Regions from separate parts of the Streptomyces sp. NPDC088746 genome, predicted to be linked through region 2. Evidence: predicted binding sites of a transcription regulator. Region 2 holds the regulator's gene; the other holds the start of a gene.
What was found. The regulator HspR, encoded in region 2, represses chaperone genes until heat shock. The targets are predictions, from matches to a motif close to TTGAGNNNNNNNNNCTCAA.
Positions count from the first base shown of each region.

Region 1 (7,088 bases), on a different contig from region 2:
CGGCGGACTTGGGCCGCCCGATCCGTGATGGGGCGGGGCCGTGGATACCGGGTGGGGGTTCAGTCGTCCCTGAGTGCGAGATGGACCACGTCCGGCACACCTCGGGCAACGGCTACTTCTTCGGTCCTTACCGCGTGGAATCCGGCATTCCGCAGAGCTTCACCGAACTCGGCGGAGGGCTGCGCGGACCAGACGGCGAGGACTCCACCGGGCGTCAGACGTGCGCGGCACGCCGCGAGACCGGCGGCTGAATAGAGGTTTTCGTTGTCCTGGGTGACGGTCCAGTCGGGGCCGTTGTCGATGTCCAGGCACAGTGCGTCGTAACGCTCCGTGGCCGTACGGAGATGGGTCACGAGGTCCGTACGGAGGATCTCGGTGCGCGGATCGGAGAGCGCCGCCCCGGAGATCCGGCCGAGCGGTCCGTCGAGGTGCCAGTCCACGATGGCCTGCTCCCGCTCGACGACCGCGATCCGGCCCCAGCGCGGCTCGGCGGAGGCCCGCACCAGTGAGAAGCCGACCCCGAGACCGCCGATCAGCACCGAGGGGTCCTGCCGGCCGGCGGGCAGCGCGGCGAGCGCCGCGTCGATCAGCAGCCGCTCGGAACGCCCGTCGGAGGTGTCCATCAGGAAGCATCCGTTGGCGATGATCTCGAAGTCGTCGCCGTGCTCGCGCAGGACGACTTCGCCGAACGGCCCTTCGCGCCGGTCGAGGACGACGGGGCGGTGGGTGTCTGGGGCGTGCATGGTGCGGTCTCCGGTCTCCGGTCGGCGGCGGGTGGTTCTCCGGGCGCCCATCCTTCCTCGTCGCGGGCCCCCTGGACCAGCGGATTCACCCGGCCTCACCCTGCGTGGCGCGGTGCCTTCGTCCCGTGGGCCGCCGTGTACTCGGCGGCCAGCCAGGGGCCCAGGTCCTCGATGAGCATCGCCAACACGGCCGGATCGGGCGAGGGGGTGCGTGCCGTGAGGGCGGCCGCGTGGACCTGCGAGGCGCGTTCCGGCGCGTCCGGGCGGAAGCGCGCGAAGAGTGCGGCGGACCGCCGCAGGTCGCTCGTCCAGCCACCCCAGACCGGCATGACCAGCGTGAACGCGGACCTGACGAGACGCCGGGCGACGCGTCGGCTCAGTCTGAGGCGCGCCTCGTCGGATGCCGCTCCGGCGGCTTGGGCGCGCCACCGGGGGAGCATGAGCGCCAGGTCGCCGTTGGTCTCACGGGCGAGCAGCGAGGTCGGCCGGTAGTGCGGCAGGCGCGCGGCCAGGTCCTCGCCCAGCAGCGGGGTGCAGAGGCAGGCGACGAAGAAGCCGAAGTCATGGCGCTCCGCTTCGCTGAGCACGGCGTGGACGGGGGAGAGGAGCAGGCCGACCCCGTCGATCACGGAGAAGCCGGCGTCCAGGGCGGCGGCGGTCTCCTCGGCCGCCGCCCGGTCCGCGTCGGTGGGTCCGTCGTGCAGCACCACCTGCAGGTCCAGGTCGGACACGCCGGGAATGGCCGTGCCCCTCGGGATGCTGCCGTAGAGGTAGGCGCTGTGCAGCCGGGAGGGGCCGAAGGCCTCGGGGACGCGTACGCGGACCGCCTCGACCACCGGGACGAACGGTGCGGTCACCTGGGTGACGGACCCCTCGCGACGGATCGTCCCGTCCGTCGCGAGCCCCTTGTCCTCTCCGTGCATGCCCGGATCCTCGCAGGTGGGAGCGGAAGGGTGAGGGTGATCGCTGAGAGCGAACACGGCCCTGGGAACATTCGCAGGCTCACAAGCATTGAGCCCACATAGCTCAACTTGCCTGCCGAAGGGGAGATCATGACTGCTGAGTCGAATGCGTCGAAGGCGTTCACGCCGATCGACCTGCCCGTGCTGCCGCTCGACGACGAGGCCGTGCTGCCCGGAATGGTGGTGCCGCTCGACCTGTCGGACGCGGAGGTGCGTGCCGCGGTGGAGGCCGCGCAGGCGGTCGCGCGGCCCGGAGGCGGCAAGCCCGAGGTGCTGCTCGTGCCGCGCATCGACGGGAATTACACCGGGACCGGCGTCCTGGGCACGGTCGAGCAGGTCGGCCGGCTCTCGGACGGTGACCCGGGCGCCCTCATCAGGGCGCGTGACCGTGTGCGGATCGGCGCCGGGACCAGTGGCCCCGGGAGCGCGCTGTGGGTGGAGGGCACCAGGATCGACGTATCCGTGCCCGATCCCCTGCCCGGCTCCGCCGCCGAGCTCGCCAAGGAGTACAAGGCGCTCGCCACCAGCTGGCTGAAGAAGCGCGGAGCCTGGCAGGTCGTGGACCGGATCCAGCAGATCGAGGACATCTCCGCGCTCGCCGACAACTCCGGGTACTCGCCCTTCCTGACCACCGCTCAGAAGGTCCAGCTGCTGGAGACCGTGGACGCGGTCGACCGTCTGAAGCTGGCCATCCAGTGGCTCGGCGAGCACCTCGCCGAGCAGGATGTCGCGGAGTCCATCGCGAAGGACGTCCAGGAGGGCGTCGACAAGCAACAGCGCGAATTCCTGCTGCGGCGCCAGCTCGACGCCGTACGCAAGGAGCTCTCCGAGCTCAACGGCGACCCGGAGGACGAGTCCGACGACTACCGGGCCCGTGTCGAGGCCGCCGACCTGCCCGAGCACGTCCGCGAGGCCGCGCTCAAGGAGGTCGAGAAGCTGGAGCGCGCCTCCGACCAGAGCCCCGAAGGCTCCTGGATCCGGACCTGGCTGGACACCGTCCTCGAACTCCCCTGGACCGAGCGGACCGAGGACGCCTACGACATCAAGGGCGCCCAGGAGATCCTGGACGCCGAGCACGCCGGACTCCAGGACGTGAAGGAACGCATCACCGAGTACCTCGCGGTACGCAAGCGGCGTGCCGGACGCGGACTGGGTGTGGTCGGCGGCCGGCGCGGCGGTGCCGTGCTGGCTCTGGTCGGCCCGCCCGGCGTCGGGAAGACGTCGCTCGGCGAGAGCGTCGCTCACGCCATGGGCCGCAAGTTCGTCCGGGTCGCGCTCGGCGGTGTCCGCGACGAGGCCGAGATCCGGGGCCACCGGCGTACGTACGTCGGAGCGCTTCCCGGACGCATCGTCCGGGCGATCAAGGAGGCCGGCTCGATGAACCCGGTCGTCCTGCTCGACGAGATCGACAAGGTCGGGTCGGACTTCCGGGGCGACCCGGCGGCCGCCCTGCTCGAAGTGCTCGACCCGGCGCAGAACCACACCTTCCGCGACCACTACCTGGAGGTCGAACTCGACCTCAGCGACGTCGTGTTCCTGGCCACGGCCAACGTCCTCGAAGCCATCCCGGAGGCCCTGCTCGACCGCATGGAGCTGGTCACGCTGGACGGCTACACCGAGGACGAGAAGGTCGTCATCGCACGGGACCACCTGCTCCCGCGCCAGCTGGAGCGGGCCGGCCTGGAGGAGGACGAGGTCGGGCTCGACGAGTCCGCGCTGCGCAAGCTGGCCGGCGAGTACACCCGGGAGGCCGGGGTGCGCAATCTGGAGCGGGCCGTCGCGCGGCTGCTCCGCAAGGTCGCGGCCCAGCACGAACTGGGCGAGCGGGAGCTCCCGTTCACGGTGGCCGAGGAGGACCTGCGGGGTCTGATCGGCCGGCCGCACCACGTGCCCGAGTCCGCCCAGGACCCCGCCGGGCGCCGCACGGCGGTGCCGGGTGTGGCCACCGGGCTCGCGGTGACCGGAGCGGGCGGCGATGTGCTCTTCGTCGAGGCGTCGCTGGCCGACCCGGAGACCGGGGCGTCCGGACTGACCCTGACCGGTCAGCTCGGCGACGTGATGAAGGAGTCCGCGCAGATCGCCCTCAGCTTCCTGCGGTCGCACGGCGCGGAGCTGGAGCTGCCGGTCGCCGACCTCAAGGACCGGGGTGTGCACATCCACTTCCCGGCGGGCGCGGTCCCCAAGGACGGCCCGAGCGCGGGTATCACCCTGACGACGGCGCTGGCCTCGCTGCTCTCCGGGCGGCTCGTCCGCACGGATGTGGCGATGACCGGTGAGGTGTCGCTGACCGGCCGGGTGCTGCCGATCGGCGGCCTCAAGCAGAAGCTGCTGGCCGCCCACCGCGCGGGCATCACCACCGTGGTGATCCCCCAGCGCAACGAGGCCGACCTGGACGACGTCCCGGCCGAGGTGCTGGAGAAGCTGGACGTCCACCCGGTCACCGACGTCCGCCAGGTGCTGGAGATCGCGCTCGCCCCGGCCTCGGCCGGGGTGCGGGAGAGGATCCCGGCCGCCGCGTAGGCGTCATGCTGTGACGGGCGTGGCATCACGCCGACGGCCGGTACGGACGGCCCGCCTTCCCCCCGGAAGGCGGGCCGTTCAGCGTGCCCGGAGGTTCAGGGGCGGTAGACCGTGCCGGGTACGGGCTCCGCGGGGGCCATCAGCTGGGGGACCGTCACGAAGGTGTAGCCGTCCTTGTGCAGGGCGTCGATGATGCCCGGCACCGCGGGCACCGTGCCCTTGTAGATGTCGTGCAGCAGGATGATCCCGTCCCTGCCCGCCTGGTCGAGGGTCCGCTTCCTGATCAGCGCGGAGTCGTTCGTCGAGTAGTCCTTGGCCGTCGTGCTCCAGAGGATCTGGGAGAGCCCCAGCTCCTCGCTGATCTCGGAGACCGTGTCGTCGGTACGGCCCTGCGGTGGGCGCATCAGCCGCGGCTTCCTGCCCGTGATCTCCGCTATCGCGTCCTGGGTCTTCTCCAGTTCGGCGCGTATCTCGTCGGGCTTCTTGCCGGCCAGGATCTCGTGCGACCAGGTGTGGTTGGCGACCTCGTGGCCCTCGGCCTGGATGCGCCGCACGGTGTCGGGGTGTTCGAGCACGTGGTTCCTGCCCAGCAGGAAGAACGTGGCCGGCACCTTCTTCTCCTTGAGGATGTCCAGGAGACGCGGGGTGTCCTCCCCGGGCCCGGCGTCGAACGTCAGGGCGATGCACTTGGCCTTGCGGCAGTCCGCCTGCCCGAAGTAGCCCTTGGCGTCGGAGGCGGCGCCGGCGCGCGCCGACCCGGGAGCCGTCGTCTCCATCGAGCAGCCACTGAGCGTCAGTGTGAGCACCGTCACAAGAGCGGCGGCCAACCCCGTACCCCACGGAGTCATCTTTCCGGGCACAACAGACACAGCGCTTCACTTCCCCAAGGCTCGGCCGCACGCCGGTGGTACGGCACGCCAGGACTATACATAGCGTGTATACGCATGATGCATAGTGGGGTGAGGGGCAGCGCTGAGCCCCGGTGACCTGGAGCTTCGTCACCGGGGCCCGGGTGCCGCGTCGTGCCGGCTCAGCCGTTCGCGAGTGCCACCACGCGGTCGAGCGCGCCGTTGAAGTGGTTGTGGTCGCCGACCGTCGGGCCCGACGACGTGTACTGCCACATCGTGTAGTAGCCCCATCCGGCCGGGAGTTCGCCGACCGTGGTGTTGTAGCGGGCCACCCAGAGCGGGTTGGTGGCACCGAAGCCCGCGTTGTTGCCCGTGCAGTCCTTCCACCAGCTGGTGGCGGTGTAGATCACCGCGTCCCGTCCGGTCCGCGCCTGGTAGGTGTTCACGAAGTCGCGGATCCAGGCGACCATGCCGGCCTGGGTCTTGCCGTAGCACTGCGCGCCGTACGGATTCCACTCGATGTCCAGCACACCGGGCAGGGTCCTGCCGTCCTTGGACCAGCCGCCGCCGTTGTCCACGAAGTAGTTCGCCTGGGCCGCGCCGCTGGTCGTGTCCGGAGTGGCGAAGTGGTAAGTGCCCCGGATCATGCCGACGTTGTAGGAGCCGGTGTACTGCTGCGTGAAGTACGTGTTCTTGTAGTACGTCCCCTCGGTGGCCTTGACGTAGGCCCACTTCACGCCGCTGTTCCACAGGGTCGACCAGGCGACGTTGCCCTGGTGGCTGCTGACGTCCACACCTTCGGTCTGGACGGCTTGCGTCCCCGTGGGGGTGCCGCGCCCCTGGCCGTCGTGGGCCATGACGCCCTGGCCCATCCTGGCCGTACCCCGTTCGGGGACGGTCGCGGTGTCGGCCGCGGACGCCGCGCCGGGCAGTGTGACCAGGAGGGCGAGGGCGGCGAGGAGTGTGCCGGCCGCGAAGAGGCGGGGGCGGCGGGCTGAAGCTGCGGATCCGGATCTGAGCACGGGCATTGCGTGCCTCCGAGGGCTCGGTGGGGGAGCTCATGGCGCGGGAGCGGGTGCGGGACGCCCCTGCGGTGCGTGCACCATGGTGTGGACATGCCACCCGTGGCACCCACGAAGCTACGCACGTAGACCCGCGCTCCGGAAGGGGGCCTGGCCGCTGCCGGAGGTCTACGCCTGCGAAATACTGGCCCAACTGCGGCGATGGCCGGAGGTGAAAAAAACTTTCATCGGCGGGAAAGCGTATGAGGGGTGCTGACGTGCACGGGAACGGAAGCGGCGGTGAACCCGGCGCGACGGCCGGGAGTGGTGTGGACCATGAATTCCTCGCCCTGGAGCGTGAGCTGGCTGTCTTCCTGCGCCGGGCGCGGGCCAACTCGGGGGAGATGGCCCGCGAGGTCCATCCGGATCTGGAAGCCGCCGCCTACGGACTTCTCGTACGCCTGGAGTCCGCGGGGCGGCAGCGCGCCACCGATCTCGCCGCCTACTTCGGCGTGGGCAAGGCGACCGTGAGCCGTCAGTTGCGCGCCCTGGAGGGCCTCGGGCTGGTCGCGCGGGAGACCGACCCGGCGGACGGCCGCGCCTCGCTCGTCCACCTCACCGAGGAGGGGCTCGCGCGCTTCCGCAGCGTCCGTGACGCGCGCCGGGGCCGTTACGCCCTCAAGCTCGCCGACTGGGACAGGTCCGAGGTCGCGGAGCTGGCACGGCTGCTGCACCACTTCAACGAGCGTGCCGAGGACTGAGCCGCCGGGCCGCGGGGCGCCCGGCGGCGGCCGTCACAGCTCCACCAGAACCGCTGTCGCGTCGTCATGCGTCTTGCCGCGGCGCAGACGCACCCGGCCGGTGTCGGCCCGCTCCAGCTCCCTGACCCGGTCGATCAGCCCCTGCGGCCCCGCCTTGCGGAGCATCCCCAGAGCCGCCGTCCAGTCGCCCTCCCGGAACTTCTCCGTCCAGCGGCTCGCCCCGTCGGTCAGCGCCGCCAGCGCCCGGACCTCG
Region 1 is NZ_JBIVLA010000002.1:1,045,952-1,053,039, forward strand. It holds gene ACIP63_RS12350 (spermidine synthase) at 60-743, opposite strand; gene ACIP63_RS12355 (nucleotidyltransferase) at 839-1,666, opposite strand; gene lon (endopeptidase La) at 1,796-4,225, shown strand; gene ACIP63_RS12365 (polysaccharide deacetylase family protein) at 4,321-5,073, opposite strand; gene ACIP63_RS12370 (lysozyme) at 5,256-6,101, opposite strand; gene ACIP63_RS12375 (MarR family winged helix-turn-helix transcriptional regulator) at 6,353-6,835, shown strand; gene ACIP63_RS12380 (protein phosphatase 2C domain-containing protein) at 6,869-7,088, opposite strand, start outside.
Region 1: lon (endopeptidase La) is a predicted target of HspR. The motif match lies at 1,755-1,773, and genes of this name have one in related genera.

Region 2 (7,088 bases):
ACCGGTCTGCCGCCGGCCCCGCGTGGTGTGCCGCAGATCGAGGTCGCCTTCGACATCGACGCCAACGGCATCATGCACGTCGCCGCCAAGGACCTCGGCACCGGCAAGGAGCAGAAGATGACCGTCACCGGTGGCTCCTCGCTGCCGAAGGACGAGGTCAACCGGATGCGCGAAGAGGCCGAGCAGTACGCCGACGAGGACCACCGCCGTCGCGAGGCCGCCGAGTCGCGCAACCAGGGCGAGCAGCTCGTCTACCAGACGGAGAAGTTCCTCAAGGACAACGAGGACAAGGTCCCCGGCGACGTGAAGACGGAGGTGGAGACCGCGCTCACCGAGCTGAAGGAGAAGCTCAAGGGCGAGGACACCGCCGAGATCCGCACCGCCACCGAGAAGGTCGCGGCCGTCTCCCAGAAGCTGGGCCAGGCGATGTACGCCAACGCCTCCGAGGGTGCGACGCCGGGCGCCGAGGCGCCGGGCGACGACCAGGCCAAGGCCGACGACGACGTCGTCGACGCCGAGATCGTGGACGACGAGAAGGACACGAAGGGCGGTGCGGCGTGACCGAGGAGACTCCGGGCTTCGACGAGAAGCCTGACGTCCCCTCCGGCGCCGATGCCGACGACGCCGAGCCGAAGGCCGCCACCCCCTCCGAGGAGGAGGCGGCGGCCCCGGCCGGGGACGTACAGCAGACAGCGGCCCTGACGGCCCAGCTGGACCAGGTCCGTACGGCGCTCAACGAGCGCACGGGCGACCTCCAGCGGCTCCAGGCCGAGTACCAGAACTACCGCCGTCGGGTCGAGCGTGACCGGGTCACGGTCAAGGAGGTCGCCGCGGCGGGTCTCCTGACCGACCTCCTGCCCGTGCTCGACGACATCGGCCGGGCGCGGGAGCACGGCGAGCTCGTCGGCGGCTTCAAGGCCGTGGCCGAGTCGGTGGAGACGGTCGTCGCGAAGATCGGCCTCCAGCAGTTCGGCAAGGAGGGCGAGCCCTTCGACCCGACGATCCACGAGGCCCTGATGCACTCGTACGCGCCGGACGTCACCGAGACGACCTGCGTGGCGATCCTGCAGCCCGGGTATCGCATCGGGGAGCGCACCATCCGCCCCGCGCGGGTGGCCGTGGCCGAACCGCAGCCGGGCGCCACGCCCGCGGCGGCGAAGGAAGAGAAGGCAGACGACGAGGAGAGCGGTGGCACCGAAGAGGTCTGACATTCCGTCCGACCACAGCGGTGAACACCGACGGGGCGTGGGGGCGGCCCCCCGGCCCGCCCCCACGGCCGATCGTCCGGAAGGAGGGACGTCGATGAGCACGAAGGACTTCGTCGAGAAGGACTACTACAAGGTTCTCGGCGTCCCCAAGGACGCCACCGACGCCGAGGTCAAGAAGGCGTACCGGAAGCTCGCCCGCGAGTACCACCCGGACGCCAACAAGGGTGACGCCAAGGCCGAGGAGCGCTTCAAGGAGATCTCCGAGGCGAACGACGTCCTCGGCGACCCCAAGAAGCGCAAGGAGTACGACGAGGCGCGCGCCCTCTTCGGCAACGGAGGCTTCCGGGCGGGTCCCGGCGGTGCGGGCGGCAACTTCAACTTCGACCTGGGCGACCTCTTCGGGGGCGCCCCCGGCGGTGGCCAGGGTGCCGGCGCCGGCGGCTTCGGCGGAGGCGGCGGTGGCGGCCTGGGCGATGTCTTCGGCGGCCTGTTCAACCGCGGTGGCGCGGGCACCCGCGTCCAGCCGCGCCGTGGCCAGGACATCGAGTCCGAGGTGACGCTCAGCTTCACCGAGGCGGTCGACGGGGCCACGGTCCCGCTGCGGATGTCCAGCCAGGCACCCTGCAAGGCGTGCTCGGGCACCGGCGACAAGAACGGCACCCCGAGGGTCTGCCCGACCTGCGTCGGCACCGGTCAGGTGTCGCGCGGCACCGGCGGCGGATTCTCCCTGACCGATCCCTGCGTGGACTGCAAGGGCCGGGGCCTCATCGCCCAGGACCCCTGCGACGTCTGCAAGGGCAGCGGCCGGGCGAAGTCGGCCCGCACGATGCAGGTCAGGATCCCCGCGGGGGTCTCGAACGGCCAGCGGATCCGGCTGCGCGGCAAGGGCAGCCCGGGCGAGCGCGGCGGTCCGGCCGGCGACCTCTACGTCGTCGTCCACGTCGACGCCCACCCGGTATTCGGCCGCAAGGGCGACAACCTCACCGTCACCGTGCCCGTCACCTTCCCGGAGGCGGCGCTCGGCGGCGAGGTGAAGGTCCCCACCCTCGGCGGGCCTCCGGTCACCCTGAAACTCCCGGCCGGCACGCCCAACGGACGTACGATGCGGGCCCGGGGCAAGGGCGCCGTACGCAAGGACGGCACCCGCGGCGACCTCCTGGTCACCGTCGAGGTGGCCGTGCCCACGGACCTCGGCGCGGACGCCCAGGACGCGCTGGAGGCCTACCGGAAGTCGACCGCGGGGGAGGACCCGCGGGCGGAGCTGTTCCAGGCTGCGAAGGGAGCTTGAGATGGACGGCCGTCGACGCAATCCGTACCAGCTGACCGACGAATCGCCGGTCTACGTGATCTCGATCGCGGCCCAGCTCTCGGGCCTGCACCCGCAGACACTGCGCCAGTACGACCGCCTCGGCCTGGTCTCGCCCGACCGCACGGCCGGGCGCGGCCGGCGCTACTCGGCCCGTGACATCGAACTGCTGCGCACCGTGCAGCAGTTGTCGCAGGACGAGGGCATCAATCTCGCGGGCATCAAGCGCATCATCGAGCTGGAGAACCAGGTCGCCGCGCTCCAGCAGCGCGTCGCCGAGCTCTCGGCGGCGGTGGACGGCGCGGCCGTGGCCATGCAGCAGCGCGAAGCCCAGGTGCACGCCTCCTACCGGCGTGATCTGGTGCCGTACCAGGATGTGCAGCAGACGAGCGCACTGGTGGTCTGGCGGCCGAAGAGGCCGAAGGACTGAGCCGGCCGGGAAGGGTCCGCCCCTGAGTCTCACGACTCGGAGGCGGGCCCTTCCCGCGTGCCCGTGGCGTCGTCCACGGCACCGGACCGCACGATGCCGGACCGCACGATCAGGACCCCGAGATGGGTCCGGCTGGTGGCGCCCAGGGCCTGCATCAGCCTGGCGATGTGCGAGCGGCAGGTGCGGACGCTGATGCCCAGCTTGCGGGCCACCGCGTCGTCGACGTGGCCCTCGCTGAGGAGCCGGGCGATGCTCTGCTGGACGGCCGTGACCTGGATCCCCGGGGTGGTCGTGGGGAGCTGCCGGGTGAGCGGGACGGCCTGGGCCCAGAGGACCTCGTAGACCTGGACGAGGTAGCGGACGAGGGCGGGGTGCCGGATCTCCAGCGCCACGTCGTGCTCGGGGCCGGCCGGTATGTAGGCGATGCTGCGGTCGAAGATGATGAGCCGTTCGACGCTCTCCTCCACGGTACGGATCTGGAGGCAGTCGGGCGGCACCTGTGCCACGTACTCCTTGACCCGTGCGTTGTAGCGCGCCGGATGCTGGTAGATGTGCCGCAGGCGGGCTCCTCCCGCGATGGCCGCACGGGCGTTGTCCAGGCCCTGCCGCATGTTGTGCTCCAGCCGGTTGCCCCCGGGCTGCGCCGTGAGTACCTCCTCCCGCGCGCGGAGGGAGGCTTCCTGGAGTGCCGACACGATCACCGGTCGCCCTTCGAGCACGGTGATCGCCAGATTGGGGTCCTCGTCCGCGACGGACGCCAGCGGGGTGAGCGCCTGGCTCAGTGCGGTGCTCAGCTGTATCCGCTCGTCGATCTCGCGGGTGATGGGCTGGAGCAGGTGGGCCAGTGCGGCGGACGGCGGGACGGGGCGCAGCCAGGCGTCGTCGGCCGTGTCGGGGTGGACGAGGGCCATGTCGATCAGGCACGGCGCCGGTGCCAGGGCCGCGCGGGAGACGCCGCCCGCGCGGAGCGCCTCCTCGTACAGCTGGATCGCCGGGGCGCACAGCTCTCGGGGGCCGTGCGAATGCGCCGGGTTTGTCTCAGCAGACTCCATTTGATGACCCCTCACTTTGTGCAGTGCAGAAAGATGACGGTGGCGGAAGCGGCGCCGGCGGGGGAGTGTGGACAGGCCGGGCGAGGGGGGAACTCGCCCGGCTCGACGACGGCGTGGCCGCGCTCTCCCTCAGGGCGCGGACAGGTCCTCCGGGTTCCGGGGCGGGGAGCCGTGGACCTCGCACGCTCAGGAGTCCTGGTCCAGGATTCCCGAACGTGCGATCAGGTAGCCGAGTTGGGCGCGGCTCGTGCTTCCGAGGGTGGCCGACAGCTTGGCGACGTGGGCACGGCAGGTGCGGACGTTCATGCCGAGACGGCGGGCGATGGAGTCGTCCACGTGGCCTTCGACGAGGAGTTGTGCGATGGAGCGCTGGACCCCGCTGATCCCCTCGGGGGTCGGCTCGTACTTGATCTCCTCCAGGAGCGGCGCGGCCCTGGTCCAGAGCTGTTCGAAGACCTTGGCGAGGTACTCGACCAGGCCGGGGTGCCGTAGTTCCAGGGCGACCATGCGGTCGTCCTGGGCGGGGATGAAGGCGACGGTGCGGTCGAAGACGATCAGGCGTTCGATGAGCTCTTCGAGGGTGCGGATCTCCACGTGGTCGCCGGCCATGCGTTCGGCGTAGGCCAGCGTGCTCTGGCTGTGGCGCGCGGTGTGCTGGTACAGGGTGCGGATCCTGATGCCGCGGTCCACGACGGACAGACCGCGCTCCAGTGACCTGCTGAGGATGTCCTCGGGCCTCCCGCCTCCCGGCTGGACGGTGAGGACTTCGGACCGGCACTCGGCGGTCGCGAGATCGAGGGAGGCGTTGATCCGGTTGACGCCCTCCAGCACGGTGATGGCGTGGTTGGCGGACGGGCCCTGTGCGCTGATGTCCATGAAGGGCTCGAAGCACTCGGCCAGCGCCAGCGAATGCCTGCGGCGTTCCTGGATTTCGCGTTCTATGGGATGCAGGTGCTGCGCCAGGGCCGCCGACGGTGCGACGGGCCGGAGCCAGTCGGCGGCGTCGGGATCGGGGTGCAGCAGTGCGAACTCGATCAGGCAGGGCGCCGGCTCCACTTCGGCGCGGGCGATGCGTCCGGTGCGCAGCGCTATGGCGTAAAGGCGTGCTCCGTCATCACATAGTTCGGCAATCCCGTGAGGATGTGTCGGTTTTGTGGTACTTGCGGCCATATCTCCACCCCCCAGGTTCCTGAACTTGCAGGAACATGATGCATCGACGCAGTGGTGTTCGAGTGCCCAGGTGAGACATCGTCTTCAGTGCGGGGGAGAAGAATCCACAAGTGAGGACGAAGCCGACTATGTACAAGCGAATGCTTCGCTCGGCGCTTGCCGCCTCGTTCGTCGCGGCCATGGGTTTGGGGCTGTCGAGCGCAGGCGACATCGGCTGGAGCAGCGAGGCGACTGCTGCGCCCAGCGACATCGGCTGGAACGTGCAGGCAGCCGCGCCGGAGGACATCGGGTGGGTTGCTCCCGCGAGCGGCCAGGGGGACATCGGCTGGGTCGCACCCGCGAGTGGTCAGGGAGACATCGGCTGGGTCGCACCCGCGAGCGGGCAGGGAGACATCGGCTGGTCCGCCCCGGCCGACATCGGCTGGTCCGCTCCGACCGGCACCGCGGCATGACCACTCCACCGGACGACCGCACCTTCCGGCGGGAGATGGCCACGGCATATCGCTCAGGGTGGCATTTCATCGATCTGCTCACGGCACTTACCCGCCAGGGCGATTCGTTGATGGTCACCCTGTTCGGAGAGCCGATTGTCGTCGTGATGGAAACGGATGACGATATCCGCGCCTATCGCTGTCTTCGCCGGCCACGCGGAGCGCCGCAACCGGTTCGCTGTGCCGTGAGGTACGGCATGATTTTCGTAAATCTCGATCAGCGTGACCATGAACTGTTCGAGCAAGAAGCCATTTCCGCCACCCCCCGCAGTGCCTGAACGATTCCCCCGTCGTTCCATATCGTTCCGGCACTTCCCCCACACAGCGGCGCCATCGTGACCTGAACACGATGGCGCCGTTGTGCTGCCCGGAATCATTTCGGCATTCCTAGGCGTTTCCGAGCGCCCTGTCGACGGCGATCTCGATGACGACCCGCTCCGGGTTGTGCCGCGGGGTGCGCTCGTAGCGCTCCGCGTAGCGGCGTACCGCGTCCTGGACCTCCTCGGGCTCCGTCCGGAGCACCGCCCGGCCCTCCAGGGTCGCCCAGCGGCGGCCCTCCATCTGGCAGACCGCGACCCGCGCGCCCTCGGGGCCCGCCGCCCGGACGTGGGCGGCCTTTCTGGTGTTCCCGCCGGTGATGACGCGGGCGAGCCGCGTCCGAGGGTCGTAGGTCACGCCCACGGGCACCACATGTGGTGTGCCGTCCGGGCGGAGCGTGGTCAGGGTGCACACATGGCGTTCCCGCCAGAAGGCGAGGTATCCGGGACCGGGGTTGCGTACGTCAGGCATGCGGTCAGCCTAGAGAGGGGGTATGCGGAGGGGGAGGGAAGGCGCGTTTCGGCCTTGAGTGGAATAGACTCAACTTTGTACCCGTTGTTCGAGTCATAGTTCCGTAAGCACCAGCACGAGGAGGAGACAGCGCCCGTGGACGCCGAGCTGACCAACAAGAGCCGGGACGCCCTGAACGCGGCCACCAGCAGGGCCGTCAAGGACGGTCATCCCGATCTGACCCCCGGGCACCTGCTGCTTGCGCTGCTCGCGGGCGAGGACAACGCGAACATCACCGACCTGCTGGCCGCCGTCGACGCCGACCAGGTGGCCGTACGCGAGGAGGCCGAGCGGCTCCTGGGCTCGCTGCCCAGCGTGACCGGCTCGACCGTCGCACCGCCGCAGCCGAGCCGCGACATGCTCGCCGTCATCGCCGACGCCGACCAGCGCGCCAAGGAGCTCGGCGACGACTATCTCTCCACGGAGCACCTGCTGATCGCCCTCGCGGCGAAGGGCGGCCGCGCCGGTGAGATCCTCGACGGGCAGGGAGCCAGTGCGAAGAGGCTGCTGGACGCATTCGAGAAGAGCAGGGGAGGGCGCCGGGTGACCACTCCCGACCCCGAGGGCCAGTACAAGGCGCTGGAGAAGTTCGGTACGGACTTC
Region 2 is NZ_JBIVLA010000007.1:289,866-296,953, forward strand. It holds gene dnaK (molecular chaperone DnaK) at 1-561, shown strand, start outside; gene grpE (nucleotide exchange factor GrpE) at 558-1,208, shown strand; gene dnaJ (molecular chaperone DnaJ) at 1,303-2,496, shown strand; gene ACIP63_RS28850 (heat shock protein transcriptional repressor HspR) at 2,498-2,944, shown strand; gene ACIP63_RS28855 (LuxR C-terminal-related transcriptional regulator) at 2,974-3,996, opposite strand; gene ACIP63_RS28860 (helix-turn-helix transcriptional regulator) at 4,183-5,166, opposite strand; gene ACIP63_RS28865 (5'-nucleotidase) at 5,295-5,618, shown strand; gene ACIP63_RS28870 ((2Fe-2S)-binding protein) at 5,615-5,935, shown strand; gene ACIP63_RS28875 (pyridoxamine 5'-phosphate oxidase family protein) at 6,045-6,446, opposite strand; gene clpB (ATP-dependent chaperone ClpB) at 6,582-7,088, shown strand, end outside.